Regions from separate parts of the Halomonas sp. B23F22_3 genome, predicted to be linked through region 2. Evidence: predicted binding sites of a transcription regulator. Region 2 holds the regulator's gene; each other region holds the start of a gene.
The links. The regulator sigma-54, encoded in region 2, starts transcription at its own class of promoters, with help from an activator protein. The targets are predictions, from matches to a motif close to TGGCACNNNNNTTGCTNT.
Positions count from the first base shown of each region.

Region 1 (9,785 bases), on a different contig from region 2:
CTGGCCGTCGCGTACGGCTGGGGCGCCACGCAACTCCCCGAACCCTTCGGCGGCAGCGAGGCCGTCGGCCCCGAGACCTTCCCGCTGCTGCTGGCCGTCGTGCTGGCGCTCTCCAGTCTCTACCTGATCGTGCGGCCCGACCCCGATAACGCCTGGCCCTGGAGCCGCACCGGCGTCGAGCTGATCATCGCCGTGGTGGTGCTGGTGCTCTACGCCATGCTGCTCCAGCCGCTCGGCTTCATTCTCAGCACCGCCCTGGCCGTCGGCACGCTGTGCTGGCGCATGGGCTCGCGCGTGCCGCGCGCCTACCTCGTCGGGGCGATCTCCGGCCTGGTGGTCTATCTGGTGTTCAACTTCGCCCTGGACCTCGCGCTGCCGCTGGGCCTGCTCTCGTTCCTGGAGGTGAGCTGATGGAGACCCTCGGCTATCTGATCGACGGCTTCGGCGTCGCCCTGGCGCCGCACAACCTGATGTTCGCCCTGATGGGTGCCTTCCTGGGCACCCTGATCGGCGCGCTGCCGGGACTGGGGCCGGCCAACGGCGTGGCGATCCTGATCCCGCTGGCCTTCACCCTGGGGCTCGCCCCGGAGACCGCGCTGATCATGCTCACCGCGGTCTATGCCGGCGCCATGTACGGCGGGCGCATCTCGTCGATCCTGCTCAATATCCCCGGTGACGAGCCGGCCATGATGACCTGCCTCGACGGCTATCCCATGGCCCAGCAGGGCAAGGCGGCCGAGGCGCTGGCGATCTCCGCGGTGGCCTCGTTCATCGGCAGCCTGGTCGCCACCATCGGCCTGATCCTGCTGGCGCCGCTGTTGGCCGACTTCGCCCTGACCTTCGGCCCCGCGGAGTATTTTGCGCTCTTCCTGCTGGCCTTCGCCACCCTGGGCGGCATCACCGGCAAGAACCCGATGAAGACGGTGGTGGCCGCGGCCATCGGCCTGATGATCGCCACCGTGGGCATCGACAATACCGGCGTGCAGCGCTTCACCTTCGGCGTGCTGGAGCTCTACGAGGGGGTGGACTTCATCATCGCCATCGTCGGGCTCTTCGCGATCTCGGAGCTGCTGTTCTTCATCGAGGAGCGCGCCGGCGGCGGCAAGCAGAAGATGGTGGTCAACAAGCTGAAGCTCTCCTGGGCCGACATCCGCGCCATCCTGCCCTCGAGCCTGCGCGGCGGGGTACTGGGCTTCATCGCCGGGGTCCTGCCCGGGGCGGGGGCGTCGCTGGGCAGCTTCATCGGCTACACCCTCGAGAAGAAGGTGGTCGGCGCCAAGGGCTATTTCGGCAAGGGCGACCCGCGCGGCGTGGCCGGCCCCGAGGCGGGCAACAACGGCGCCTCCTCCGGCGCACTGGTGCCGATGCTGACGCTGGGCGTGCCGGGCAGTGGCACCACCGCCGTGCTGCTGGCGCTGCTGATCTCGCTGAACATCACGCCGGGACCGTTGATGTTCACCCAGAACGCCGACATCGTCTGGGGGGTGATCGCGGCACTGCTGATCGGCAACTTCCTGCTGCTGGTGCTCAACATCCCGCTGGTCGGCATCTTCGTCAGGCTGCTGTCGGTGCCGCCGATGTACCTGCTGCCGGTCGTCACCATGATCGCCTTCGTGGGGATCTACTCGATCAGCAACACCACCTTCGATCTCTACTTCATGGTGGCCTTCGGGGTGGGGGGCTACGTGCTGCGCAAGCTCGAGATCCCGCTGGTGCCGGTCATCCTCGGCCTGCTGCTGGGGCCGGAGATGGAGAAGAACCTGCGCCACGCCATGGACATCTCCGATGGCGACTGGACCATCCTCTGGGACAGCGGGCTGGCCATCGGCCTGTGGGTGTTCGCCGGCCTGGGGCTGATCCTGCCCTACATCGTCGGCCCGCTGCTGCGGCGGCGCATGAAGGTGACCACCGGCACGGGTGGCCCGGAAGGCGACTGACCCCTCAGGCAGCTCTGCTAGCATCGCGCGTTGCGCGTGTCCCACGGGGGCGCCGGCCTGGCCGGCGCCCCCGTCTCGTGTCCGGCCGCCTCGCCCCGCGATGGTGCGTTGCACCATGGGGGCGGACGATGATGGGGCGTCGCGCCGGGCGCCCGCCCCTCGTCGAGCCCCGGCGGTGGCCGCCGCCCCTTGTTGAGCTTCTGCCAATAGACTGATTCGTTGAGCAAAACTCGGCAGCCTCTGGAAGTGGCACACCCCTTGCGATGACAGGCCAGAGGCATCGTTCGCGATGTCCTCCTGCGCTGGACAGATCGACAACAACATCGCCCGCAAGGAGTTCCCATGATTCCGTCATCCGCTTCCCGTTCCCCCCGCTGGTTGGCCGCGTCTCTCCTGAGTCTGGGGGTGGCCGCCCCCGCCCTGGCCCAGGAGGACCCGATCAAGGTCGGCATCCTGCACTCGCTCTCCGGCACCATGGCCATCAGCGAGACGGTGCTCAAGGACACCGTCGAGATGCTCATCGAGCGCCAGAACGCCGAGGGCGGCCTGCTGGGTCGCCAACTGGAGGCCGTGGTGGTGGATCCGGCCTCCGACTGGCCGCTGTTCGCCGAGAAGGCTCGCGAGCTGCTCTCCCAGCAGGAGGTCGACGTGATCTTCGGCAACTGGACCTCGGTGTCGCGCAAGTCGGTGCTGCCGGTGGTCGAGGAGCTCAACGGCCTGCTCTTCTACCCTGTGCAGTACGAGGGTGAGGAGTCCTCCGAGAACGTCTTCTACACCGGGGCGGCGCCCAATCAGCAGGCGATCCCCGCCGTCAACTACCTGATGAACGAGGTGGGCGTCGAGCGCTGGGTGCTGGCCGGCACCGACTACGTCTATCCGCGCACCACCAACAAGATCCTCGAGGCCTACCTCGAGGGGCACGGCGTGGACGCGGCGGACATCATGGTCAACTACACCCCCTTCGGCCACTCCGACTGGCAGAACATCGTCTCCGAGATCAAGGCGTTCGGCAGCGAGGGCAAGAAGACCGCGGTGGTCTCGACCATCAACGGCGATGCCAACGTGCCGTTCTATCGGGAGCTGGGCAACCAGGGCATCAATGCCGCCGACATCCCGGTGGTGGCCTTCTCGGTGGGCGAGCAGGAGCTCACCGGCATCGACACCGCGCCGCTGGTCGGCCACCTCGCCGCCTGGAACTACTTCATGAGCGTCGACACCGACGCCAACTACGACTTCATCGACGCCTGGATCGAGTACACCGGCGACGAGATGGCGGTGACCAACGATCCCATGGAAGCGCACTACATCGGCTTCAACATGTGGGCCGAGGCGGTCCGCAAGGCCGGGACCACCGAGGTCGATGCGGTCAAGGACGCCATCATCGGCGTCAGCGTGCCCAATCTCACCGGCGGCTACGCGGCGATGATGCCCAACCACCACATCACCAAGCCGGTGCTGATCGGCGAGATCCAGGACAACGGCCAGTTCTCCATCGTCTGGGAGACCCCCTCCACCGTGGCCGGGGACGCCTGGTCCGACTACCTGGAAGGCTCCAAGGATCTGATCAGCGACTGGCGCGCGCCGCTCGCCTGCGGCAACTACAACGTCGTCGAGAATCGCTGTGGCGGTGGCGAGGCCGAGGTGGCCTCGGCCGAGTAAGCCGCTCCCCGGGCCGCATCCGCGGCCCGGGGTCTTCCCCCTTACCGACAGGACATGGTCATGAGGAAGATTCGCTCCCTCGTGAGAGGTTTGCTGTGCCTGGCCGTCGTCGCGCTTGCCGCACCGGCGGCCCTGGCCGCACCCGACGACGACGGCCAGGCGCTGCTCGAGGCCCTCGATACCCGCGCCTACGCCGACAAGGGCGAGGCCATCGAGGCGCTCGCCGCCAGCGGCGACCCGCGCACCCGGCGCTGGCTCGAGGCCCTGCTGGACGGCAAGCTCCAGCGTCACAAGGAGACCGGTCGCTTCGTGGTGGTGCTCGAGAACCGGGGGCGGCACTGGCCCGTCGAGGATGCCCTGAACTTCGAGCCCGCCGGCGAGATGTCGCGGCGTGAGCTGGATCGCATCGGGATCAACAATGCGCTGCGCGGCCGGCTGCAGAGCACCCTCGCGGTGCTCGACCTGCGGGTGGATGACGCAGGCGCCCGCCGCGAGGCCGCCCGCGACCTGCTGGGGCGGGTCGGCGCGGCCATGGTGGCGCCGCTCGAGGGCGTGCTCGAGGAGGAAGGCGACGCCGAGGTCGCCCGCCTGCTGGCGCAGGGGCTGGCGATTCACCGGCTCGAGCAGGGCGACGACGCGGCGATCGAGCTGCTGGCGGGCAGCCTCAACCCCGAGGCCCGGGCGGCCCTCAGTGCCGCCGCGCGCAGCGATGATCCCGCCCTCGCCGAGGCCGCCAGCGGGGCGCTCGCCGATATCGAGCAGAAGCTCAGGCTCAATCGCGGTCTGGAGACGCTCTACTTCGGCCTGTCGCTGGGCTCGGTGCTGGTGCTGGCGGCGATCGGTCTGGCCATCACCTTCGGCGTGATGGGGGTGATCAACATGGCCCACGGCGAGCTGATGATGCTCGGCGCCTACACCACCTGGGCGGTGCAGCAGCTGCTGCCCGGCCAACCCGGCCTGGCGCTGCTGCTGGCCATTCCCGCCGGCTTCCTGGTCGCGGCGCTGGCCGGCATCGCCATCGAGCGCGGCGTGATCCAGTTCCTCAAGGGACGACCGCTGGAGACCCTGCTCGCCACCTTCGGCGTCAGCCTGATCCTCCAGCAGCTGGTGCGTACCGTCATCTCGCCGCTCAACCGCACCGTGGTCACCCCGGAGTGGATGAGCGGCTCGCTGATGATCAACGAGGGGTTGTCGCTGACCCTGAACCGCCTCGTCGTGCTGGGCTTCGCGCTGCTGGTCTTCGCCGGCCTTTGGCTTGTGATGCGGCGCACCCGCCTCGGCCTCGAGGTGCGGGCCGTGACCCAGAACCGGGCGATGGCCCGTGCCATGGGCATCCGCGCGACCCGGGTGGACATCCTGACCTTTGCGCTGGGTTCCGGCGTGGCGGGACTCGCCGGCGTGGCGCTCTCGCAGCTGACCAACGTCGGGCCCAACCTCGGCCAGAACTACATCATCGACTCCTTCATGGTGGTGGTGTTCGGTGGGGTGGGGAACCTCTGGGGCACCCTGGTGGCCGGGCTGTCGCTGGGCGTCATCAACCAGGTGCTCGAGCCCTGGGCCGGGGCCGTGCTGGCCAAGATCCTGGTGCTCGTCTTCATCATCCTGTTCATCCAGAAGCGCCCCCGCGGACTCTTTCCGCAGAAGGGCCGGGCCGCGGAGGGCTGATTCGCCATGTGGCTCACAAGACCGTTTTACGAACGTGCGACACAGCTCTTCCTGGGCATCCTGCTCACGGCCCTGGCCGCGGTGACGCTGCTCAACCTGGCGCTGCCGGCGGAGCATCCGCTGCACGTCTCCACCTACACCGTGACGCTGCTCGGCAAGTACCTGAGCTATGCGCTGCTGGCGGTGGCCGTGGACCTGGTGTGGGGGTATCTGGGCATCCTGAGTCTCGGGCACGGCGCCTTCTTCGCCCTGGGCGGCTATGCCATGGGCATGTACCTGATGCGCCAGATCGGCGATCGCGGCGTCTATGGCGACCCAGTGCTGCCGGACTTCATGGTCTTCCTCGACTGGGACGCGCTGCCCTGGTACTGGCTGGGCTTCGACATGCCCGGGTTCGCCTTCTTGATGGTGCTGCTGGCCCCGGGGCTGCTGGCGCTGGTGTTCGGCTTTTTGGCCTTCCGGTCGCGGGTCACCGGGGTCTATCTCTCGATCATCACCCAGGCCCTGACCTTCGCGCTGATGCTGGCCTTCTTCCGCAACGAGATGGGCTTCGGCGGCAACAACGGCCTGACGGACTTCAAGGAGCTGCTGGGCTTCGACCTGCGCAGCGACGCCACCCGGCTGGGACTGTTCCTGGCCACCGGCGTGGCCCTGGCCCTGGGGTACGTGCTGTGCCGGGCGATCGTCGCCAGCAAGCTCGGTCGCGTCTGCGTGGCGACCCGCGACGCCGAGGCGCGCACGCGCTTTCTCGGCTATCGGGTGGAGCGCTTCCAGCTGTTCGTCTTCGTGGTCTCGGCGATGCTGGCCGGGGTCGCCGGGGCGCTCTACGTGCCCCAGGTGGGCATCATCAACCCCGGCGAGTTCTCGCCGATCTTCTCCATCGAGATCGTGCTGTGGGTGGCGCTGGGCGGACGCGGCACCCTCTACGGCGCGGTGATCGGCGCGCTGCTGGTCAACTACGCCAAGACGGTGTTCACCGGGGCGATGCCGGATGCCTGGCTGTTCGCCCTGGGCGGCATGTTCGTGCTGGTCACGGTCCTGCTGCCCAAGGGCATCGCCGGCCTGCTGGCCTATCGCCTGCGCCGCCGACCCTCGACACGCCCGTCATCCCCCGAACCCACTGCGCCCAGGGAGGCCTCGGCATGAACTTCCTGAACTCCTTCGCCGACCGTGACCGGGTCTTCGACTTCCTGGTGCCGGCGGCCTCGCCGGTGGACGTGCGCCACGGCCCGATCCTCTACCTGGACGGCGTGACCGTCAGCTTCGATGGCTTCAAGGCGATCGACGCCCTCGACCTGACCATCGACGACGGCGAGCTACGCTGCATCATCGGCCCCAACGGCGCCGGCAAGACCACCATGATGGACATCATCACCGGCAAGACCCGCCCCGACAGCGGCTCGGTGTGGTTCGGCAGCCGCCATGACCTGCTGGCCAAGAGCGAGCCCGAGATCGCGAGTCTCGGCATCGGGCGCAAGTTCCAGAAGCCCACGGTCTTCGAGGCCCTGACGGTGTTCGAGAACCTGGAGCTCGCCATGGCCGCCGACAAGCGGATCCTGCCCACCCTCACCGCGCGCCTGACCGGCGAGATTCGCGATCGCATCGAGGAGGTGCTCGCCACCGTCGGGCTCGTCGAGTGTCGCCAGCGTCCGGCCGGCATCCTCTCCCACGGCCAGAAGCAGTGGCTGGAGATCGGCATGCTGCTGATGCAGCGCCCCCGGCTGCTGCTGGTCGACGAGCCGGTCGCCGGCATGACCGAGCAGGAGATGGAGCGCACCGCCGAGCTGCTCACCGGGCTCGCCGGCAAGGGCAAGCAGTCCGTGGTGGTGGTCGAGCATGACATGGGCTTCGTGCGCTCCATCGCCCGCACGGTGACGGTGCTGCACCAGGGCAGCGTGCTGGCCGAGGGCAGCATGGACGAGGTCGCCAGCGACCCCCGGGTCGTCGAGGTCTACCTGGGCGCCGACCCCGACGAGGAGGCCGCCTGATGCTCACGATCGAGTCACTCGACCAGTACTACGGCGAGAGCCACACCCTCTGGGACCTGAACCTCGAGGTGCCCGCCGGCCAGTGCAGCTGCGTGATGGGGCGCAACGGCGTGGGCAAGACCACCCTGATGAAGGCGATCATGGGCGAGGTGGCGGTGGCCGCCGGCCACATCCGCTATGCCGACGACGTGGAGCTGACCCGTCGCCGGGTCGAGGATCGCCCGCGGCTGGGCATCGGCTACGTGCCCCAGGGGCGCCAGATCTTCCCGCTGCTGACCGTCGAGGAGAACCTGCGCACCGGCCTCGCGGCGCGCGGCGATGGCCTCAAGCGCATTCCCGAGCGGGTCTATGAGCTCTTTCCGGTGCTCGAGGAGATGAAGCACCGCCGCGGGGGCGACCTCTCCGGAGGCCAGCAGCAGCAGCTGGCCATCGGCCGGGCGCTGGTGCTCGAGCCAAGGCTGCTGATCCTCGACGAGCCGGGGGAGGGCATCCAGCCCAACATCGTCACCCAAATCGGCGAGGTGATCCGCCGGCTGATCCGCGAAGATGGCCTGACGGTGCTGCTGGTGGAACAGAAGCTGCCCTTCGCCCGCCAGTACGCCGACCGCTTCGCGATCATGGATCGAGGGCGCCCCGTGGCGCGTGGTGAGATCGGCGAGCTCTCCGAGGCGCTGATCCGCGAGCATCTGACCGTCTAGCCCGTGCCGTGCGGTCCTAGGGCTCACTCGACCCGGCACCAGACCATGCACCAGAAAAGGACGGTTGCCCCCAGGCCCTGTCGCTTCTGGTGCGCCTCAGGATCTGACTGCTCCTTTCTGGTGCGCCGCCGATTGGGCGATGCTCCCGCGTATACAATACAAATTATTGAAATAAAAGAAAAAAGCTTGGGGTTTTCCGTTCTGGTACAGGCTTTGCGAGTGACAGGGCACTCGCCACTTTCCTGACAGGGCGGACCGCCATGACGGCCATTCCGACACTCACGCCACCCCTCCCGGCCTCCGGACATCGTTTCGATGCCGGTCGCCACTGGGCGGCTTCGCTGGACCTGGCCTTCGCCCCCCGGGACGGCGTGACGCGCATGACGCGCTGTCGCCATCTCGGGCCGCTGCGGGTCCAGCGCCCCTTTCACCCCGAGGGCCGTCGGGGCGCCTGCCACGCCTACCTGCTGCATCCGCCCGGCGGCCTGGTCAGCGGCGACGCCCTGACCATCACCGCCCGGGTCGCGCGGGGCGCCCACGCCCTGCTGACGACCCCTGCCGCCAACAAGCTCTACCGAGCCGATAGCCACGGCGTCGCCTGGCGGCAGCACACCCGGCTCGAGGTCGCCGAGCAGGGCGTGCTCGAGTGGCTGCCCCAGGAGACCCTGGCCTTCGACGGCTCCCGGGGCGAGCAGTGCACCACCATCGCGCTGGGAGAGACGTCGCGCTGCCTCGGTTGGGAAGTGATGGCCCTGGGGCGCCCGGCGAGTGAGCTGCCCTTCCAGAGCGGGCGCATCGAACAGCGCTTCCACCTCACCCGTAACGGCCGACCGCTGTGGCTGGAGCGCCAGCCGCTGGATCCCCGCCACCCGCGCTTCACCGGTCGCTGGGGGCAGGGCGGAGCCAGCGTGCAGGCCACGCTCTGGGCAGTAGGGCTCGAGGATGAGGCGGGCGCCGTGGAGGCGCTGCGCGAGGGCCTGCCGAGCTCCCCGCACTGGGCGGTGACGGTGCGCCACGGCGTGTTGCTGCTGCGCTATTTGGGCGCGGAACGTAACGAGGCCTGGCAGCTGTGTTGCCGGGCCTGGGAGATCCTGCGACCGCGCCTGCTCGACCGGCCGGCCCACACCCCGAGGATCTGGTTGACCTGATGGCCCTACACGATGGAGATGCCCCGTGGAACTGACTCCCAGAGACAAGGACAAGCTGCTGCTCTTCACCGCCGGCCTGCTGGCCGAGCGGCGGCGCGCCCGCGGCCTAAAGCTCAACTACCCCGAGGCGATCGCGCTGATCAGCTGCGAGATCCTCGAGGGCGCCCGCGACGGGCGCAGCGTGGCGGAGCTCATGAGCCATGGGCGCGAGGTGCTGACCCGCGATGACGTCATGGAGGGCGTCGCGGAGATGGTCGACGAGGTGCAGGTCGAGGCCACCTTTCCGGACGGGACCAAGCTCGTCACCGTGCATACGCCCATCGTGTAAGGAGCGCGCCATGATTCCCGGTGAGTACCAGCTGCAGGACGGTGAGATCGAGCTTTGCGCAGAGCGCGAGCGCATCACCGTCGAGGTCGCCAACACCGGCGACCGGCCGATCCAGGTCGGCTCCCACTATCACTTCGCCGAGGCCAACCCGGCCCTGAGCTTCGATCGCGTGCGCACGCGGGGCCTGCGTCTGGATGTCGCCGCCGGCACGGCGATCCGCTTCGAGCCCGGCCAGGTGCGGGAGGTGACGCTGATCCCCTATGTCGGGGAGCGGCGCATCTACGGCTTTCGTGGCGACGTCATGGGCCGGCTTCTTATCGCGCCCGACGCAGCGCGATCCACCGCGCCGCCTTCTAATGCGC
Region 1 is NZ_JBIEKG010000002.1:483,366-493,150, forward strand. Features, by position in the region: gene ACGTNG_RS05805 (tripartite tricarboxylate transporter TctB family protein) at 1-411, shown strand, start outside; gene ACGTNG_RS05810 (tripartite tricarboxylate transporter permease) at 411-1,937, shown strand; gene urtA (urea ABC transporter substrate-binding protein) at 2,280-3,596, shown strand; gene urtB (urea ABC transporter permease subunit UrtB) at 3,657-5,261, shown strand; gene urtC (urea ABC transporter permease subunit UrtC) at 5,268-6,407, shown strand; gene urtD (urea ABC transporter ATP-binding protein UrtD) at 6,404-7,249, shown strand; gene urtE (urea ABC transporter ATP-binding subunit UrtE) at 7,249-7,947, shown strand; gene ACGTNG_RS05840 (urease accessory protein UreD) at 8,208-9,095, shown strand; gene ureA (urease subunit gamma) at 9,121-9,423, shown strand; gene ACGTNG_RS05850 (urease subunit beta) at 9,434-9,785, shown strand, end outside.
Region 1: a site for sigma-54 is predicted at 2,185-2,202, ahead of urtA (urea ABC transporter substrate-binding protein). Genes of this name have one in related genera too.

Region 2 (9,785 bases):
GCGATCAGGGCGAAATTGTGGCCCGGGTAGGGGCGAATGCGCAGCGCATAGCGCAGACGATCGACGGCCTTGGGGTGAAAGGTCTTGATGAAGTGGTCACGCTCAGGATCATAGTGGACAAGTGAGTACTTGCCGCTCTGGATCAGTTCCATCATGGGGCTCAACAGGGTGAATAGTGCCGCTGGGTGGCAGGGTGACGAGCAATGCCCGTGGCGGCCTTCGCTCAGGCGTCTTCATGGAAGCGGGCCTCGAAGAGCGCGGAGATGGCCTCGAGGGCCGCGTCGGCCTCCTCGCCTTGGGTGTGCACCTCGAGTTCGGTGCCGCAGGGCGCGGCGAGGATCAGCAGCGACATGATGTTGCCGGCATCGGCCTGCTGGCTGCCTCGGTGCACGGTGACCCGCGCATCGAAGGGCTGGCAGCACTGCACGAGCTTGGTGGCGGCGCGGGCATGCAGGCCGCGTCGGTTTGTGAGGGTCAGCTTGCGACTCGGCACGCCTCAGGCTCCTTCCTGGGGTGCGTCGGTATCCATCGATGCCGGCGCATCGGGGAGGGCGACCTGCACGCCCAGCTCGCGATGGCGCAGCCTGATGCCGGCGTGTCGCTCGGCCAGGTAGGCGGCCAGGCGTTCGGCCAGGTAGACCGAGCGGTGCTGGCCCCCCGTGCAGCCGACGGCCACGGTCAGGTAGCTGCGCTGGCTGGTGCGATAGCGCGGCAGCCAGCGCTCGACCCAGGCGAGGATGTCGTCGTGCATCTCGGCGACGACCGGGTAGCCGTCGAGGAAGGCGATGATGCTGGCATCACGCCCCGTGGCGTCGCGCAGGGCCGGGTCCCAGTAGGGGTTGGGCAGGCAGCGGGCGTCGAAGACGATGTCGGCATCCAGCGGCACGCCGCGCTTGAAGCCGAAGGACTCCACGGTCAGGGTCATCTGCTCGGCGCGATGGCCCGCCACCTGATCGGTGATGCGCCCGCGCAGCTCGTGCACCGAGAGCCGGGTGGTGTCGATCACCAGGTCGGCGAGGTCGCGAATCTCCGAGAGCGCCTGCTCCTCGGTATCGATGGCCTCGGCCAGGGTCATGTCGCTATCGCGGGTAAGCGGGTGGCGGCGGCGGGTGTGGGAGTAGCGCTCCAGCAGGATCCGCGCATCGGTGGTCAGGTAGACCACCTGGCACTCGAGGTCGCGGGTGTGCAGGTCGTCGAGGAGTTCCGGGAAGCGCGCCAGGGCGTCGGGCAGGTTGCGGGCATCGATGCTGACGGCGACCGAGGAGCGCACGCTGCGCCCCTGCTGGAGCTCGTCCACCAGCGGCCCGAGCAGCATGGCCGGCAGGTTGTCGATGGCGTAGTAGCCCAGGTCTTCCAGCGCCTGCAGCGCGATCGATTTGCCGGAACCCGACCGGCCACTGATGATCACGAGCTGCATGCGGGTCTCCTGGTCGAGAAAGGGGGCGGGCGGCGCCCCGAGAGGGATCAGCCGCCCTGGCGGCCGCTCGGGGCCTGTTGTCGTATCGCCTCCATGAGATACTCATGAAGCTCGCGCTGGCTCGCGCTGTGGCGCAATCGGCCGCGGGTGTCGGCATCGTTCATGATGCCAGCGACCTGGCCCAGCAGGGCGAGGTGTGCCTCGTCGGCTTCCTCGGGGACCAGCAGCACGAAGACCAAGTCCACCGGTTCGCCGTCGATGGCATCGAAATCCACCGGCTCGGCCAGCTTGAGAAAGCCGGCGATGGGCGCCTTGCAGTGGGGGTTTCGGGCATGCGGAATGGCCACCCCGTGGCCGATGCCGGTGCTGCCCAGTCGCTCACGGCCGATCAGTCGGCTGAATACCTCCTGGCTGTCGAGGCTGGGCGTGTTCTGAGCGATGAAGGTGCTGAAGAACTCCAGCACCCGCTTCTTGCTTCCCCCGGGCACATCGAAGAGGGTGCGCTCGGGGGGCAGGATGGCGTCCAGTGTCATGACGGAGTCAGCGCGCGCCGGCGCCCTGGGCGCGGGCCTGGGCCTTTTCCTTGTGCTTGACCAGCTGACGGTCGAGCTTGTCGGCGAGGGCATCGATGGCGGCGTACATGTCATTCTCCATGGCTTCGGCATGGAGGTCGGCCCCGGAGGCATGCAGGGTGCAGGCCGCCTGCTGGCGCTCCTTCTCCACGGAGAGGGTGACCTGCACGTTGGTGATGTTGTCGTAATGACGCTCGACGCGGGTCAGTTTTTCCTGCACATAGTCACGCAGTGCGTCGGTCAGTTCCACATGATGGCCGGTGATGTTGACTTGCATGACACGCTCCTTGCTCTTACGGGGTGTGAGTCGATTGTAACCCTTTTTAGCGTCCTGCATACCCCCTCGGTCGGGGGCGACAAGACTCTCGTCGAAAGGCGTCAATTCAATCGCTTGCGCGTGCGTCGACGGCCGGGATTCGGGCGCGTCGAGACGCCATTCGCGGCGTTCAACGCAGGCGCTTGCGCTCGCTGGAGGAGGGGATGCCCATCCCCTCGCGATATTTCGCGACCGTGCGTCGCGCCACGCTGATGCCGGCCTCGTCGAGCAGGGCAACCAGCCGGCTGTCCGAGAGGGGCTTGCGGGGCGGTTCGTCCTGGATCAACTTGCGGATTCGCGCACGGATCGCGGTGCTGGAGTGGGCGTCACTATCGCCGCTGCCGCCCACCTGGCTCGAGAAGAAGTACTTGAGCTCGAACATGCCGCGCGGAGTGTGGATGAACTTCTGGGTGGTGACCCGCGAGATGGTCGACTCGTGCATCTCCACGACCTGGGCGATATCCGCCAGGATCAGCGGCTTCATGGCCTCCTCGCCGCGCTCCAGGAAGTCGAGCTGGCGCACCATGATCTCGCGACCCACCCGCAGCAGGGTGTCGTTGCGGCTGGAGAGGCTCTTCATCAGCCAGCGCGCCTCCTGCAGGTGGTCCTTGAGGAACTGGTTGTCCGCGCTCTTGTCGGCGCGCCGAATCAGGGCGGCGTAGTCCGGCTGGATGCGCAGGCGCGGCATGGCCTCGGGGTTGAGCTCCACCTGCCAGCCCTCGCGGGTATGACGGGCCACGAGGTCGGGAATCACGTAGTCCCTGTCGCCCTCGCCGAAGGCGCTGCCGGGGCGCGGGTCCAGCGAGCGTACCAGGCCGATGGCCGTGTCGAGGGCCTCGTCGTCGAGGCCCAGGCGGCGTTTGAGCAGGCGGCGATCGTCGCCGGCCAGCGCCTCGAGGAACTGGCGGACCAACCGGCGGGCCTGGGGCAGCAGCGGGGTGTCGTCGGGCAGCGTGGCGAGCTGCAGCATCAGGCACTCGCGCAGGTCGCGGGCGAAGACGCCGGTGGGCTCGAACTGCTGGAGGCGCAGCAGCACCTGCTCGACCTCCCGGCTCCTGAGCCCCGTAAGGCCCTGGGCCTTGAGGCCGTCGCGGATCTCGTCCAGGGGCTGGGTGAGGTAGCCGTCGCCGTTGACGGCGTCGATCAGGCTCTCGGCGATGCGCATCTGGCGCTCGTCCAGGTCGGTCATCGCCAGCTGCCAGGCCAGATGACCCTGGAGGCTCTGGCCCGCGGCCTGGCGTTCGAAGTCGGGCGCCTCGCCGCCGGCGGGGGCGCTGCCGAGGTCCTGGTAGGTGTCGGACCAGTCGCTGTCGGTGGCGAGCTCGTCGGGAATCTCGCTGGCCCAGTCGTCGTCGGGCGTCTCGCTCACCGCCTGTTCGCCGAACTCTTCCTCGACGTCCAGCAGGGGGTTGGATTCCAGCGCCTGCTGGATCTCCTGGCGCAGGTCCAGGGTCGAGAGCTGCAGCAGGGCGATGGCCTGCTGCAGTTGGGGCGTCATGGTCAGCTGGGTGCCGACCCGAAGCTGCAGGGAAGCCTTCATGGCCATGAGAGGAGTTCCCTCGACGTGCCGAAAGATCCCACCCTAGCCGCTGGACGCGGGGGGTGCAACCGAAGAAATAGCAACAATCGTGCCAGGATCAAACGGCGTGCCGCCGGCGAATAACGATATTTATATCAGTGTATTGCGATCGAGGAAGCGCTCAGAGGCGGAAGTCCTGGCCCAGGTAGACGTCGCGGACGCGCTGGTTGGCAAGGATCGCCTCGGCATCTCCCTCGGCGATGATCCGCCCGTCGCCGACGATGTAGGCGGTGTCGCAGATGTCGAGGGTCTCGCGGACGTTGTGGTCGGTGATCAGCACGCCGATGTCGCGCGCCTTGAGCTGGCGAATGATGCCCTTGATCTCGCCCACCGAGATCGGGTCGACCCCGGCGAAGGGTTCGTCGAGCAGGATGAAGGCGGGCTCGGTGGCCAGCGCCCGGGCGATCTCGACTCGCCGCCGTTCGCCCCCGGAGAGGCTCATGCCGAGGTTGTCGCGGATGTGGGTCACGTGGAAGTCCTCGAGCAGCTCCTCGAGCCGGCGCTCGCGGCCGGCGCGGTCGAGATCGCGGCGTGTCTCGAGGATCGCCATGATGTTGTCGGCGACCGACAGCTTGCGAAAGATCGAGGCCTCCTGGGGCAGGTAGCCGATGCCGGCCCGGGCGCGCTCGTGCATGGCGGCCCTGGACAGGTCGAGCTCGTCGATATGCACCGCGCCGGCGTCGGCGCGCACCAGGCCGACGATCATGTAGAAGGAGGTGGTCTTGCCGGCCCCGTTGGGTCCGAGCAGGCCGACGATCCGGCCCTGCTCGATGGAGAGGCTGATGTCCTGCACCACCCGGCGCCGCTTGTAGCTCTTGGCCAGGTGTTCGGCCCTCAGGGTCTTCATCACGGGCCATCCTGCTGTTCGGGCTCGAGGGTCATGCGCACGCGCTGGCTCTCCTCGACGCCTTGCGCCTCGGAGCGCGCCTGGACGACGCGCCGGTCGAGGAAGTATTCGAGGTAGCCGCCGTCGAAGGTGTCGCCGCCCTGGTGAAGCTCGGCGCGGTCGATCAGCTCGATGCGCCGCTCGGCGACGTGGTAGACCACGGTGCGTCCCCAGCCGCGCACCAGCGGCTCGTCCGGGGCGGGCTTCTGCTCGATGTAGGCGCGCTCGCCGGTGGCGGTGGCGAGGGTAAGCTGGCCCTGATCGTTGCGGCGGATCTCCACCCGCGCGCCGGTCAGCTGCATGCTGCCCTGGCGGATCTCCACGTCGCCGGTGTAGACGGCGGTGCCGGCGCGATCGTCGAGGTCGAGGCGGTCGGCCTCCACCTGGATCGGGGCGCTGGCATCACCCTCCAGGGCCAGGGTCGGGGTGCTGCCGAGCAGCAGGCCGATGACGCCGAGGGTCAGCAGGGGGGCGAAGGAGGCTCGCATCATGACTCGGGGTCCTCGCGGGTGTCGGGCGGGTGGTGGCCGCGCACATTGTCGGTCAGTCGAGCGCGGTTGTCATCGATCCAGGCATCGAAGCGTTCGCCGCGCATCCGCTGGGGCGGCTGGCGCAGCAGCGCCGGGGTCTCGCTCCAGGCGTGGCCGCTGTCGGCGTCGAAGTGCAGGATCTCGGTGTCCAGCTGCCAGCGCTCGGCCGGGGCCAGCAGGCGCGCCTCGCCGGTCAGGGTCAGCGGGTTGCCGCCCGCGCCCAGGGTGCCATGCTCGCCGCTGGCCAGCCAGATCCGGCCCGACGAGTCGTAGAGCCGTCCCCGGGGTTGCTCGAGGCGGGTGACGTCGTCATGGGGAGTGTGGGTCAGGCGCGGGGTGTCGAGGCGCTGATGAGGCTCGCCCGTCGCATCGAAGCGCGTCAGGCGGGCGTTCTCCAGGTAGTAGTCGGGCTCGCCCGACGCGTTCCCCGGCACCGGGCCGGGCAGCGGCGCCTCCTGCAGGTCGAGCAGGGCCAGTCCGCCGCCCAGGGCGAGCAGCAGCAGCAACAGTCCGGTGCGAAAGCCGGGGCGCGGCAGGCTCATGGATCAGGTCGTGCCGTGCAGGTAGGTGTCGAGCACGGCGTCCCAGTGCCCCTGCGCCTGCAGCAGGGTGTCGCAGATCTCGCGCACCGCGCCATGGCCGCCCACGGCCTCGGTGACCCAGTCGGCATGCTTGCGGATATAGCTCGGCGCGCCGGGCACGCTGATGCCGACCCCGGCGCGCCGGATGGCGGCCACGTCGGGCATGTCGTCACCGCAGTAGGCGACCTGATCGAGCTCCAGCTCCAGGCGGGCGCACAGCTCGCGCAGCACGGTCAGCTTCTTCTCGGCCCCCTGGAAGACGTGCCGGATGCCCAGCGCGGCGGCACGACGGCTGACCATCGGCGAGTCGCGCCCGGTGATCAGGGCCACCACGATGCCGGCGCGCTGAAGGAGCTTGATGCCGTGGCCGTCGAGGGTGTGAAAGGCCTTGATCTCGACGCCATCGGCCTGGAAATAGAGGCGTCCGTCGGTGAGTACGCCGTCCACGTCGAGGGCCAGCAGGCGCACGCGCCGCAGGCGGTCGACGAGCTGGCTGTCGAGCAGGGGGGAATCGAGGCTCATGGTGTCTCCGGTCGAGGGTCGGGCGATAGCGGATGGTCGCAAGGAATCAGATGACGCCGCTCGAGAGCAGGTCGTGCATGTGCAGGGCGCCGATCGGGCGACCGTCGGCGTCGACCACGGCCAGCGCCGAGATGCGCCCGTCCTCCATCAGGCGGACCGCTTCGGCGGCCAGGGTGTCGGGGGCGATGCGTTTGCCGGGACGGGTCATGACGTCGTCGACGGTGAGCCCCGAGAGGTCGCTGTGCTGATCGAGGGTGCGGCGCAGGTCGCCGTCGGTGTAGACCCCGGCCAGGCGGCCGTCCTCACCCACCACGCAGGTGAAACCCAGTCCCTGGCGAGTGATCTCCAGCAGCGCATCGCGCAGGGGGCTGCCCAGCGGCACCGCGGGCAGCCGATTGCCCTGGTGCATCAGGTCGGCGACCTTGAGCAGCAGGCGCTTGCCGAGGCTGCCACCGGGGTGAGACAGCGCGAAGTCCTCGGCGGTGAAGCCGCGGGACTCGAGCAGTGCCACGGCGAGGGCATCGCCCAGGGCGAGGGCGGCCGTGGTGGAGGAGGTCGGCGCCAGGTCCAGCGGGCAGGCCTCGCGTTCGACGCCGGCATCCAGATGGGCGTCGGCATGGCGTCCCAGGGTCGAGCCGGGACGGCCGGTCATGCTGATCAGCGGCGTGCCCAGGCGCTTGAGCAGGGGCAGCAGGGCGGTGACCTCGGCGGTCTCGCCGGAGTTGGAGAGCGCCAGCACCACATCCCCCCGGGTGATCATGCCCAGGTCGCCGTGGCTGGCCTCGCCGGGATGCACGAAGAAGGCCGGGGTGCCGGTGCTGGCCAGCGTCGCGGCGATCTTGCCGGCGATGTGGCCCGACTTGCCCATGCCGGTGACGACGACGCGCCCGCGACAGGCCAGGATCAGCCGGCAGGCATGGTCGAAGGCCTCGTCGAGGCGTTCGGACAGGGCCGCCACGGCCTGCTGTTCCAGTTCCAGGGTGCGGCGGGCACTGTCGCGCAGGAGGGAGGTGCCGGCCACGGAGGGGGTGTCATTGGTCATGGCAGTGATTGTTGCCCGTTGTGAGGTTTCACTCAAGGGGTCAGGCCGCGGGGGAGAAGCCGGCGCTCCCCAGCCAGGCCAGGTAGGCGAGGTAGCATGTCAGCAGCAGGGCCCCGGGCAGTCGTCCCAGGTGGCCGCGCCGATTCCACAGCAGCAGCGCCCCCAGCGCCAGGGTCAGCAGCAGCATCACCGGGTAGTCGCGGCCGGCCGCCGCGGGATCGGTGGCGCCTGGCGCCAGCAGCGCGGGCACGGGCAGCACGGTCAGCATGTTGAAGAGGTTGGAGCCGATGACGTTGCCGATCGCCAGGTCGTGGTGGCGCTTCAGCGCGCTGGCGACGCAGGCGGCGAGCTCCGGCAGGCTGGTGCCGATGGCGACCACGGTCAGGCCGATGGTGAGCTCGCTGACGCCGAGCCCGCGGGCCAGTTCGCTGGCGCCCCACACCAGGGCGCGGGAGCTGGCGACCATGATCACCAGGGTGCCGACCAGCCAGGCCAGGGCCTGGCCCAGCGGCATGCCGGGTATCTCGCCACCGCTCTCGGCGTCCGGGGTGTCGGCGCGAAACAGCCACCACAGGCTGAACACCAGCAGCACCAGCAGCAGCACGCCGTCGAGGCGGTCGAGGTGGCCGTTGGCCAGCGCATAGCCGGCCAGGCCCGTGGCGCCGAGCAGCAGCGGCAGTTCGCGACGCACGATGGAGAAGCGCACCGGGATCGGCACCACCAGGGCGGTCACGCCCAGTACCAGGGCGATGTTGGCGATGTTGGAGCCCAGTGCGTTGCCGATGGCGAGATCCGGCGCGCCGTCCAGGGAGGCCATCACCGAGACCACGATCTCCGGCGCCGAGGTGCCCAGCGAGACGATGGTCATGCCCACCAGCAGGGTGCTCATGCCGGCTTGCCAGGCGGTGGCGGCGGCGGCCCCGACGAAGCGGTCGGCACTCCACAGCAGGCCGATGAAACCGAGCGACACGATCAGCAGGGGAACCAGCATGGCGAGATCCGGAGCGGGGAATGAAGGGCGCACATTGAACATGGCAGGCACCGGCGGTGCAAGGGGCCCCTCGGGGCGCTGGCGCGCCGGGTCACGGTTAGGATACGATGTTCGACAATTTTGCGAAGGATGCTGATTTTGCGAAGGAAGCTGATGCAATGACGGACTCCCCCTTCGTGGAAGTGGAGAGCCTGCACTTCTCCCGTGGCGAGAAGGAGATCTTCCGTGGCGTCGATCTGACCATCCCGCGAGGGCGGATCACCGCCATCATGGGCCCCAGCGGCACCGGCAAGACCACCCTGCTCAAGATGATCGGCGGCCAGCTCACGCCCGATGCCGGTCGTGTGCGCATCGCCGGTCAGGACGTCCATGCGCTGTCGCGCCGGGACCTGTTCGGCCTGCGCCGGCGGATGGGCATGCTCTTCCAGAGCGGGGCACTGTTCTCGGACCTGGATGTCTATGAGAACGTGGCTTTTCCGCTGCGGGTGCATACCGATCTCCCCGAGACGATGATCCGTGATCTTGTGCTGATGAAGCTGCAGGCGGTGGGGTTGCGCGGCGCCCGCGGGCTGATGCCGTCGGAACTCTCCGGCGGCATGGCGAGGCGCGTGGCGCTGGCCCGCGCGATCGCCCTGGACCCGGAGTTGATCCTCTACGACGAGCCCTTCGCCGGGCAGGATCCCATCTCCATGGGCGTGCTCGTACAGCTGATCAAGCGCCTGAACGATGCGCTGGGGCTGACGGCGGTAGTGGTCTCCCACGACATCAAGGAGACCCTGAGCATCGCCGACTACGTCTACGTGATCTCCGACGGCCAGGTGATGGCGCACGGCACGCCGGCGAGCCTCGATGCGGACCGCGACCCGCGGGTCAGCCAGTTCATGCACGGCGAGCCGGACGGTCCGGTGCCGTTCCACTATCCGGCGATGGACTTCCACGCCGACATCCTGGGCGCCGGGGGGCCGCAATGATCGAGCGAATTCGCCGCCTGGGACGACGCGGCTGCGATGTGATGGAGTCGCTGGGGCGGGCCGGGATCTTCCTCGGGCAGTCGGCGGTGGGCGTGCCGAGCCGCGAGGGCCTTCGCCTCTGGGTGAGCCAGATGCACTTCGTCGGCGTGATGTCGCTGGCCATCGTGCTGGTCTCGGGGCTGTTCATCGGCATGGTGCTGGCGCTGCAGGGCTACACCATCCTGGTCGATTTCGGCGCCGAGCAGGCGCTGGGGCAGATGGTGGCCCTGTCGCTTCTGCGTGAGCTGGGCCCGGTGGTGGCGGCGCTGCTCTTCGCCGGGCGCGCCGGCTCCGCCCTGACCGCCGAGATCGGCCTGATGAAGGCCACCGAGCAGCTCA
Region 2 is NZ_JBIEKG010000005.1:291,190-300,974, reverse strand. Features, by position in the region: gene ACGTNG_RS13460 (BUD32 family EKC/KEOPS complex subunit) at 1-155, opposite strand, end outside; gene ACGTNG_RS13455 (HPr family phosphocarrier protein) at 224-493, opposite strand; gene rapZ (RNase adapter RapZ) at 497-1,417, opposite strand; gene ACGTNG_RS13445 (PTS sugar transporter subunit IIA) at 1,465-1,950, opposite strand; gene hpf (ribosome hibernation-promoting factor, HPF/YfiA family) at 1,958-2,266, opposite strand; gene ACGTNG_RS13435 (RNA polymerase factor sigma-54) at 2,436-3,851, opposite strand; gene lptB (LPS export ABC transporter ATP-binding protein) at 4,006-4,731, opposite strand; gene lptA (lipopolysaccharide transport periplasmic protein LptA) at 4,731-5,258, opposite strand; gene lptC (LPS export ABC transporter periplasmic protein LptC) at 5,258-5,842, opposite strand; gene ACGTNG_RS13415 (KdsC family phosphatase) at 5,846-6,403, opposite strand; gene ACGTNG_RS13410 (KpsF/GutQ family sugar-phosphate isomerase) at 6,450-7,445, opposite strand; gene ACGTNG_RS13405 (calcium/sodium antiporter) at 7,486-8,436, opposite strand; gene ACGTNG_RS13400 (ABC transporter ATP-binding protein) at 8,595-9,407, shown strand; gene mlaE (lipid asymmetry maintenance ABC transporter permease subunit MlaE) at 9,404-9,785, shown strand, end outside.

Region 3 (9,785 bases), on a different contig from region 2:
GCACGAAGACGCCGTGCTCGGCGCCGGCCACCTCGGCCAGCGCCTGCTGGGCGGTCCAGCTCGGCCGATCGCCCTTCTGCAGGGCGAGCAGGTCACGCATCACGTTGGCCAGGTGAACGCGCACCGTGGTCAGGGCCTCGGGATGCGGATGCCCCTTGACCAGCGCCAGGTGATGGGCGCCCTGGATGCTGTCGCGGAAGACCTGCAGGGTGAGCTCGCCGAAGGCGGTCTCCACCGGGCTCGACTCCACCGGCTGCACGGTCTGCTCGTTGTGGATGCGGTAGTGGATCAGGTCGGCGATGGTGCCCATCTTGAGGCCGTGCTCGACGGCGAAGCGCTCGAGCTCGGCGCGGCGTGCCATGCTGCCGTCCTCGTTCATCACCTCGCAGATCACGCCGCTGGGGTCGAGCCCGGCCAGCGCCGAGAGGTCGCAGGCCGCCTCGGTATGGCCGGCGCGACGCAGCACGCCGCCAGGCTCGGCCATCAGCGGGAAGATGTGGCCGGGCTGCACGATGTCGCCGGCCTTGGCGTCGCGGGCGACCGCCGCGCGCACGGTGCGCGCGCGATCGGCGGCGGAGATGCCGGTGGTCACCCCCTCGGCGGCCTCAATAGAGAGGGTGAACTTGGTCCCGAAGCCGGAGCCGTTGTCGCGCACCATCAGCGGCAGCTGGAGACGCTCGCAGCGCTCGCGGGTCATCGGCAGGCAGATCAGCCCCCTGGCGTGGCGCGCCATGAAGTTGATGTGCTCGGCCTCGACCTTCTCGGCGGCCATGATGATGTCGCCTTCGTTCTCGCGATCCTCGTCATCCATCAGGATCACCATCTTGCCCTGACGAATGTCCTCGACCAGTTCTTCGATAGGGGCCAGGCCCCCGGATGAGGAGTGCACCATGGAGTCTCCATTGATTCAGCGTGGTGGCCGTCGCGGTCCCGCGACGATCGGGTCGCCCTCCGGCGTCGCCACCTCGAAACCGCGTCAGGGTACCGTGGCGCGTCGGTGGGCGCCAGTAGATAGCGGCCGTGACGCGTCGGCGGGTACCAGTAGATAGCCGCCGTGACGCGGCGCTAGGTGCGGCGAGTGGGCCTTGCGGTGATGCGCCAGTCCTGGCCCACGGCACGGATGTCGAGGATCTCGAGCCCTTTCTGCTGGGCCATCAGCGAGAGGCCGGGCAGCGCGAAGAGCGGGCGCGCCTCGCCACCGAGCAGGGTCGGCGCCACGAACAGCTGCATCTCGTCGATCAGGTTCGCCTCGAGCATGGCGCCGGCCAGCGTCGCCCCGGTCTCGAGCAGCACCTCATTGGCCTGCTCCGCCTCGGCCAGGTGATGCAGCAGGGCGTCGAGGTCGACCCGGCCGTCATGGCCCGCCGGCATCGCCACCACCTCGGCGCCGGCTTCCTCGAGCCGCTCGCGCCGTTCGGCGTCGTGCTCGGAGAGGGTCGCCACCAGGGTGCGGCCGGGCTCGCGCAGGCAGGCCGCCGCCAGGGGCAGGCGCAGGCGCGAATCCACCACCACACGCAGCGGCTGGCGGGCGGCGATCGTCTCGCCGTCGGGCAGCGCCAGCTGTTCGGCACGCACGGTGAGCCGGGCGTTGTCGAAGATGATCGACTCCACCCCGGTGAGGATGGCGCTAGAGCGGGCGCGCAGGCGTTGCACCTCGCGGCGCGCCTGGGGACCGGTGATCCACTGGGACTCACCGGAGCGCATGGCGGTGCGGCCATCGAGGCTCATGGCCATCTTCAGGCGCACGAAGGGCCGGCCGTGGGACATGCGCATCACGAAGCCGGGGTTGAGCGCCAGCGCCTCGTCCTCCAGCACGCCCACCGTCACCGCGATGCCGGCCTCGCGCAGCAGGGCGATGCCGCGGCCGGCCACCTGGGGATTGGGGTCCTGCATGGCGACGACGACGCTGGCCACCCCGGCCTCGACCAGCGCCCGGGCGCAGGGGCCGGTGCGCCCCTGATGGGAGCAGGGTTCCAGGGTCACGTAGGCGGTGGCGCCGCGGGCGGCTTCCCCCGCCGCCCGCAGGGCGTGGACCTCGGCGTGGGGCTCGCCGGCCCGCTCGTGCCAGCCCTCGCCGACGACCCGCTCGCCCTTGACCAGCACGCAACCCACCCGGGGGTTGGGGTCGGTGGTGTAGCGGCCGCGCTCGGCCAGCTTGAGGGCGCGAGCCATCCAGGTCTCGGGCAGGGTCGAGGCGGTCATCCGCGCCCCCCGGCGGGGTCGTCGGGGAAGCCGGGCTCCTGGGCCAGACGATCGATCTCGGCGCGGAACTCGTCGATGTCCTGGAAGCGGCGGTAGACCGAGGCGAAGCGGATGTAGGCGACCTGATCGAGGCGCTTGAGGGCCTGCATGACCTCCTCGCCGATGTCCCGGGCGTGAATCTCGCGCTCGCCGCGGGCCCGCAGGTGCTGGCGGATACGCTCCACCGCCGCCTCGATCGACTCGGCGCTGACCGGACGCTTCTCGAGCGCGCGCAGCATGCCGGCGCGCAGCTTGCCCTCGTCGAACACCTCGCGGGTGCCGTCGGACTTGATCACCCGCGGCATCACGAGTTCGGCGGTCTCGTAGGTGGTGAAGCGCTCGCCGCAGGCCGCGCACTGCCGACGCCGCCGAACCTGATCACCCTCGGCCACCAGGCGGGAATCGGTCACGCGCGTGTCGTTGGCGCCACAGAAGGGGCAATGCATAGGAGGTAACCCGACGTCGATAAGAGGCTGTCGCGGCATTGTAACGGTTCAGGGGCAGAGCGCCCAGCGGCATGCCTGGCACGACTCCTGCAAGTCCCTGGCATCCCCAGGCCGATGGAGGTCGCCATGCCCACGCCCCGCTCGCTCGCCCGCCCCCTGGACGCGGCGGGCTTCACGGCCCGCGCCCGTGACCATCTCGACGTGCTCTACGGGCCGCGCCGGGAGGAGGTGCTGCGCCGCCTGCAGACGCTGCTCTCGCACCATCGCGGTGCCCTGCCCCCTCGGCGGTCCGAGGCCGCCGCGCCCTTATGGAGCGAGCGCGACCAGTGGCTGATCGGCTACGGCGACAGCCTGCTCGACAGCGACACCCCGCCGCTCGCGGTGCTGCTGGCCTTCCTCGAGGCGCGCCTGCCCGAGACCTTCAGCGGCGTGCACGTGCTGCCCTTCTTCCCCTGGAGCAGCGATGACGGCTTCTCGGTGATCCACTATCGCGAGGTCGACCCGGCCCTCGGCGACTGGGCCGACCTGCGACGGCTGGCCGACCGGGGGGACCTGATCGTCGACCTGGTGCTCAACCATGTCTCCCGGGAGTCGCTGTGGTTCGTCGACTACCTGAGCGGCAGTCTGCCGGGGCGCGACTACTTCATCGAGATGGACCCGGCCACCGATCTCTCCGCCGTCGTCCGCCCGCGCAGCAGCCCGCTGCTGGTGCCGGTGCCCACCCGACGCGGCACCCGCCACCTCTGGGCGACCTTCTCCGAGGATCAGATCGACCTGAACTTCGCCAACCCCGACGTGCTGCTGGAGTTCGTCGGTATCCTGCTCTTCTACCTGGAGCAGGGCGCGCGGGTCATCCGCCTGGACGCCATCGCCTTCCTGTGGAAGAGACCGGGCACCCCCTGCATCCACCTGCCCGAGACCCATGAGGTGGTGCGGCTGCTGCGCGCCGTGGTCGACCACATGGCGCCGGGCACGCTGCTGCTCACCGAGACCAACGTGCCCCACCGGGAGAACCTCAGCTACTTCGGTCTGGCGCGTCTTTCCGGCGAGGGAATCGATGGACACTCTGACGAAGGCTCGGCGGCGCCGGACGAGGCCCACCTGGTCTACCAGTTCCCGCTGCCGCCGCTGCTGCTGCATACGCTGACCAGCGGCGAGGCGTCGACCCTGGCCGGCTGGATCGAGAGCCTGGCCGAGCTGCCGCCGGGCTGCAGCTACGTCAACTTCACCGCCAGCCACGACGGCATCGGGGTGCGGCCGCTGGAGGGCTGGTTGCCGCACCACGAGGTCGAGGCCCTGCTGGAGCTGATGCACCGCTTCGGCGGCTTCGTCAGCATGCGCACCGATGCCGAGGGGCACGACGTCCCCTACGAGATCAACATCACCTGGTTCGAGGCCATGAAGGGGACCCGCCGCGGCGCCGATCCCTGGCAGGTGGAACGTTTCCTGTGCAGCCAGCACCTGATGCTGGCCCTGCAGGGCATCCCGGCGCTCTACGTCCACTCGCTGACCGCCACCCTCAACGACCTGGAGGGCGTCGAGCGCACCGGACGCCTGCGGGCGATCAACCGCCACCGCTGGCACGCCCCGTCCCTCGAGGAGCTGCTGGAGAGCCGCAACACCCCGACCCGGGAGGTGTTCCTGGCCCTGAAGCGGCGCCTGGAGGTGCGCCGCCAAGAGCCCTGCTTCCATCCGGATGCGCCCCAGCGCGTGATCCCCTCCTCACCGGCGCTGCTGGTGCTGGAGCGGGGACCGCTCGACGACGGCCGGCGCCTGCTGGCGATCCATAACGTCACCGACCGCCGCCAGCCGCTCGATCTCGACGCCCTGGCCGCCCCCGGCTGGCACGACCTGCTGGAAGACGCGCCCTGGGCCGGTGACAAGAGCGCGGAAGGGAGCCTCGCGCCCTACCGCAGCCTGTGGCTGGTGCATCCCGGGTGATCGATGGGGATGACCGATGGGGGTGATCAGTGCGCCGAGTGCGGTTCCGTCTCTTCCTTACCCATCGCTTCCGGGTCCGACATCTCCATCGGCTGTACGCGCTGGACCGGCGCCTCGAGGGTGATCGCCTCACCGCTGTCGAGGGTCAGGGTGAGCTCGACGCGCTCGCCCTCGGCCGGGCTCGCGGCCAGCTCGAACATCATCAGGTGCCAGCCCCCCGGCGCCAGCCGCACGGTCTCGCCGGCCGGCAGCGGGATCGCCTCGACCCGGCGCATCTGCATCACGCCGTCGACCATCACGTGGTTGTGAAGCTCCAGGCGGCCGGCCAGCGGCGAACTCCCCCCGACCAGTGCCAGGTCTGTCTCGCCCGGGTTGCTCAGGGTCATGAAGGCGGCGGTGGTGGGCGACCCGGGGGGCACGGCGCGCACGTGCGCCCCCTCGACGGTGAGGGAGTCGGCCTGGGCGACGGCGCCCAGCAGCGGCATGCAGAGCAGTGAGAGCAGGAACAGCGGACGGGTGGCGCGGCGCATGGCGATGGACTCCAGCAGTCATGAGAGAGGCAGCCCCTATCCTGCCACGGCGACGCCGCCAAGCGGGATGCGACATCTCGCCCCGCCTGACGATCCCGCGATTAATTCACGGCTAATGTCGGCGTGTCAGGATGGGAACTTCGGGGAGACGGCGTGGGTCCCAACTCGCCTCCACGACATCGCCCCACGGCGTCTCCGTGCGACATCTCTTGATGACAGCTCTTAACGACAGCTCTCAACGACAGCTCTCAACGACAGGACTTCGCGATGCGACCCCTCACCCTGACGATCGGCCTGCTTTCCCTGACCGCCGCCACGACGCTCTCCGCCGACACGTCCTGGCCGGCCCCGATCCAGGCCCTGGTGGAGGAGGGGCTGGAGATCCACGCCCGCTTCGAGGCGCCGAGCGGGCTTGCCGGCTTCGCCGCCAGCCATCAGGGCCGAGCGATGGCGGTCTACCTCACCCAGGATGGCGAACATGCCCTGGTCGGCACCCTCCTCGACGCCGAGGGCAACGACCTGTCCGCCGCGCCGCTGGACGAGCACGTCCGCAGCGCCCAGGAGGCCGAGGTGTGGCAGGAGCTCGAGCAGAGCCACTGGATCGCCGATGGCGACCCGGACGCCGAGCGCATCCTCTACACCTTCACCGATCCCAACTGCCCCTACTGCGCGCGCTTCCACGAGCAGAGCCGCCCCTGGGTCGACGCCGGCCGGGTCCAGCTGCGCCATATCATGGTCGGCATCCTGAAGAGCGACAGCCCGGCCAAGGCCGCCGCGCTGCTCGGCGCCGACGACCCGAGCAGCGCGCTGCAGGCCCACCAGACCGAGGAGCGCGTCGCCGAGGCCAGGGCGCAGCCGCGCGAGATCGAGGAGCGGGTCCGCGCCAACAACCAGCTCTTCGAGAGCCTGGGACTGATGGCCACCCCCACCACCTACTATCGCGGCGACGACGGTCGCCTGGAACAGGTCCAGGGTGCCCCCCAGGAGGCGCGCCTGATCGAGATGATGGGCTCACCGCGTCCCTGAGCCGACGCTCTCGAACACGGTCTCTGAACACGACGGGCCCCGCTGCCGAATGGCAGCGGGGCCCGTTGCGTTCGCCCGGGAGAAACGCTCAGCCGTCGAGGGGCCGCGGATTCTCGCCGAAATCGGCGTGATCGCCCAGGCGTCGTCCGTCGATCTCGTCCCCGTAGAAGCCGTGGTGGTTGTGGAAGGTCGCGTCGGTCTCCTCCAGGGTCTCCAGGGTCCGGCGACGCGGATCCTGGGGGCGCTCGTGGCTATTGATGAACGCCGCCACGTCCCAGGCCTGCTGGTCGCTGAGGGAGTAGGGCTTGCCCAGGGGCATGTTGGCCTTGATGAAGTTGGCCGCCGTGTTCACCCGGTGCATGCCGGCGCCCCAGTTATAGGCGCCATCGCCCCACAGCGGCGGGAACACCTGCCGCTCGCCGACCTTCTGGCCCTGCCCCTCGTCGCCGTGGCAGACCGCGCACTGGGCGGCGTAGACCTCGGCGCCGCGGGCACGATCGGGCGCCTGCTCGGCGTCCTCGAGCTTGGGGTAGCCGCGACCGGGCAGCGACTCGTTGATCGGCGCCCCCGTCGACATCCAGTGCAGGTAGGTCTGCATGGCCACCAGCGGCTCGCTGCCATACTCCGGGGGCTTGCCGTTCATGGAGTAGGTGAAGCAGCCCTGGATCCGCTCGGCCATGGTGTTCACCTTGTCGTTCTTGCCGCGGTAGGCCGGGTAGACGCCGAAGGAGGCCCACATCGGCGCGGAGTTGGCCAGGCGGCCGGCGTCGAGGTGGCAGTTGGCGCAGTTCTGGTCGTTGAAGACGTACTCGCCGCGCAGCGACTGGGTGTCGACGAAGAGATCGCGCCCCTTGCGCACCATGTCGCCGTACTGGTTGTCGGGCAGGTCGCGCTCGTGGGGAGGCTGGAAGGTCACCTCGCCCTCGGGGGCCTCTGGCAGCGGAATCTGGTAGTCCCGCTCGACGCCCTCGTCCTGGGCCAGGGCGGCCGGCGAGAGGGCCAGGGTCGCGACCAGGGTCGCCGCCATCAGCGGCTGGGATCTGCGCAGGCTCATTGGGCGTCCTCCTCGGATGACGGGGCGTCGCGCTCGGCGAGCGTGGTGGGAAGGCTGGCGTAGTAGTCGGCGATCATCGTGATCTGCGCCTCGTCGAGGCGCTCGGCGACGCCCGCCATCAGCTGGTTGGGATCGTTGTGGCGCGAGCCGTCGCGCCAGGCCTGGAGCTGGGTCGCGAGGTAGCCGGCATGCTGGCCGGCCAGCGGCGGGAAACTCTCCCCTACGCCCTGGCCGTTGGGCCCGTGGCACTGGTTGCAGGCCGGGATCATGCTGTCCTGGGCCCAGTCGCCGCGATTGGCCAGCCACACGGCGGCGTCCTCGGGCTCGGCGGGTTGATACGCGGTGGGCAGGCTCGGCCAGGCCGCCATCTCGGCGTAGTAGGCCGAGACGTCGGCGATCTGCTGGTCATCGAGCATGTTGGCGAACGGCATCATGGTGGCGCTCTCACGCTCCCCCGCCTTGATGTCGTGCAGCTGCTTCTCGATGTAGGCCGCCGGCAGGCCGGCCAGGCGCGGCCAGGACTCACCACCCGGGTTGTCCATGCCCATGCCGTCGGCCTGGTGGCAGGCCACGCAGACGCCGGCCGCTTGCTGGCCACGCTCGGCATCCCCCTCCAGGTCCTGGGGCTGTGCTGCCGCCTGTACGGAGGCCAGGCCCAGCAACAGCCCGACGCCACTCGCGATCCGTATGATCGTCATCTAGGGTTCCCCCTCGTCATTGTCGTTGATCCCCTGCAGGGACTCCTGTCGGGCCGGACGAACCGGCCCCGTCGTCAGCGGCAGCGTCAGCCGCGCCTCGAGCCCGCCCCCCTCGGGGCGGCAAAATGCCAGTCGGCCACCGAAGCGCTCGGCGATGGCCGCCACGATCGCCAGCCCCAGACCGCTGCCCTGCCGGGAGCTCGCGCGCCAGAAGCGTCGGGACAGCTGCTCGAGCTCGGCCTCCTCGACCCCGGGGCCGTGATCCCTGACGCAGAAGGTCAGCATCCCGTTCGCCGCGTCGAGCCGGCTCGTCACCGCCACCGGGCTCCCCTCGGGCCCGTGGCGCAGGGCGTTGTCCACCAGGTTGCGCAGCGCCGTGATGGCGAGCTCCCGGGGCACCGCGAGCTCGCCGTCGGGCCAGGCCTCGGGCAGCGCGAACCGCGCGCGCTCGCTCGCCGAGGCGTCGCGCAGGGCCAGCTCCACCACGTCGGCGGCGCGGCTGACCTCGCCGTCCTCGAAGTGCACCCGCCCCTCGACCCGGGCCAGCATCAGCAGCTGGTCCAAGGTGCAGGATAGTCGCGCCACGCCCTCCTCGGCGTGATCCAGCGCCCGGCGCGCCGCCTCGCCCTCCACGCGCCGCGCCACCTGCAGATGGGTCTTGATGGCCGTGAGCGGCGTGCGAAGCTCATGGGCCGCGTCGTTGGTGAAGCGCTGTTCGCGGACGATGGCCTGCTGGATCCGCGCCAGCAGGGCATTGAGCGTATCCACCAGCGGGCGGATCTCATGCGGCACGCCGTGGGTCGCCACCGGCGCCAGGGCGTCGGGATGACGTCGCGCCAGGGCATCGCGCAGCCGTTCCAGCGGCGCGAGCCCTCTCACCACGCCGATCCACAGCGCCAGCAGGCTGCCCGCCAGGGCCACCACGAAGGGCACCACCGCCACCTCCAGCACGTTGCGCATCAGCAGGTCGCGCTCGTCCATGCGATCCGCGGTGGTGATGGTCAGCCCGTTGCGCTGGTAGGTGAACACCCGCCAGGTCACGCCGCCCTCCTCCCGATAGGCATGCCCCGGCGCGCTGGCCTTCAACACCTCCTGCATGTCGCTATGGGTGCGCGCCAGGATCTCGCCCCGCGGCGAGTGCACCTGGCAGGCCAACCCCTCGATGGGCGGGATCGAGAGCGCCCGCCGATCGGCCTGTTCCCACACCTCGACCGGCAGCTGCGCCATCAGCCCCGAGACCATGCGCGCCGACTGGGCCAGGCGCTGGTCGAGTGTCGCCTCGACCTGCTGGTAGAGATCGCGCATCAGCCAGGCGGCGGCGAGCCCCCACAGCAGCAGCAGCGTCGCCCCGAGGGTCAGCACCAGGCGCGTGCGCAGGCTCATCGGCGACCGGCCCCGGGGCGACGCGTCGCCTCGACCGCCTCGGGCGGACCCAGCCGGTAGCCCAGCCCGCGCACCGTCTCGATCACCCGGTTGCCGAGCTTGCGGCGCAGGTGGTGGATGTGCACGTTGAGCGCGTTGCTCTCCACCTCCTCGTTCATGCCGTAGAGGCTGTCCTTGAGCTGCTCGGCGCTGAGCACGCTGCGCGGCGCCTGGAGGAAGGCCTCCAGCAGCACCAGCTCGCGGCGCGACAGCGCCACCGGCCGCCCCGCCACCGTCACCTCCCGGGAGACGGGATCGAGACACAGCGCGCCGTGCTCGACCAGTGCCCGGGAACGTCCGGCGGCCCGTCGCAGCAGCGCCAGCAGGCGCGCCACCAGTTCGTCGAGATCGAAGGGCTTGACCAGGTAATCATCGGCGCCGACGTGCAGCCCCTCGATGCGATCGCTCACCGCGTCACGCGCGGTGA
Region 3 is NZ_JBIEKG010000001.1:184,798-194,582, forward strand. Features, by position in the region: gene ribBA (bifunctional 3,4-dihydroxy-2-butanone-4-phosphate synthase/GTP cyclohydrolase II) at 1-892, opposite strand, end outside; gene ribD (bifunctional diaminohydroxyphosphoribosylaminopyrimidine deaminase/5-amino-6-(5-phosphoribosylamino)uracil reductase RibD) at 1,066-2,202, opposite strand; gene nrdR (transcriptional regulator NrdR) at 2,199-2,687, opposite strand; gene ACGTNG_RS00855 (sugar phosphorylase) at 2,814-4,628, shown strand; gene ACGTNG_RS00860 (copper chaperone PCu(A)C) at 4,655-5,158, opposite strand; gene dsbG (thiol:disulfide interchange protein DsbG) at 5,426-6,184, shown strand; gene ACGTNG_RS00870 (c-type cytochrome) at 6,273-7,238, opposite strand; gene ACGTNG_RS00875 (c-type cytochrome) at 7,235-7,936, opposite strand; gene ACGTNG_RS00880 (ATP-binding protein) at 7,937-9,319, opposite strand; gene ACGTNG_RS00885 (response regulator) at 9,316-9,785, opposite strand, start outside.
Region 3: a site for sigma-54 is predicted at 2,764-2,781, ahead of ACGTNG_RS00855 (sugar phosphorylase). Genes of this name have one in related genera too.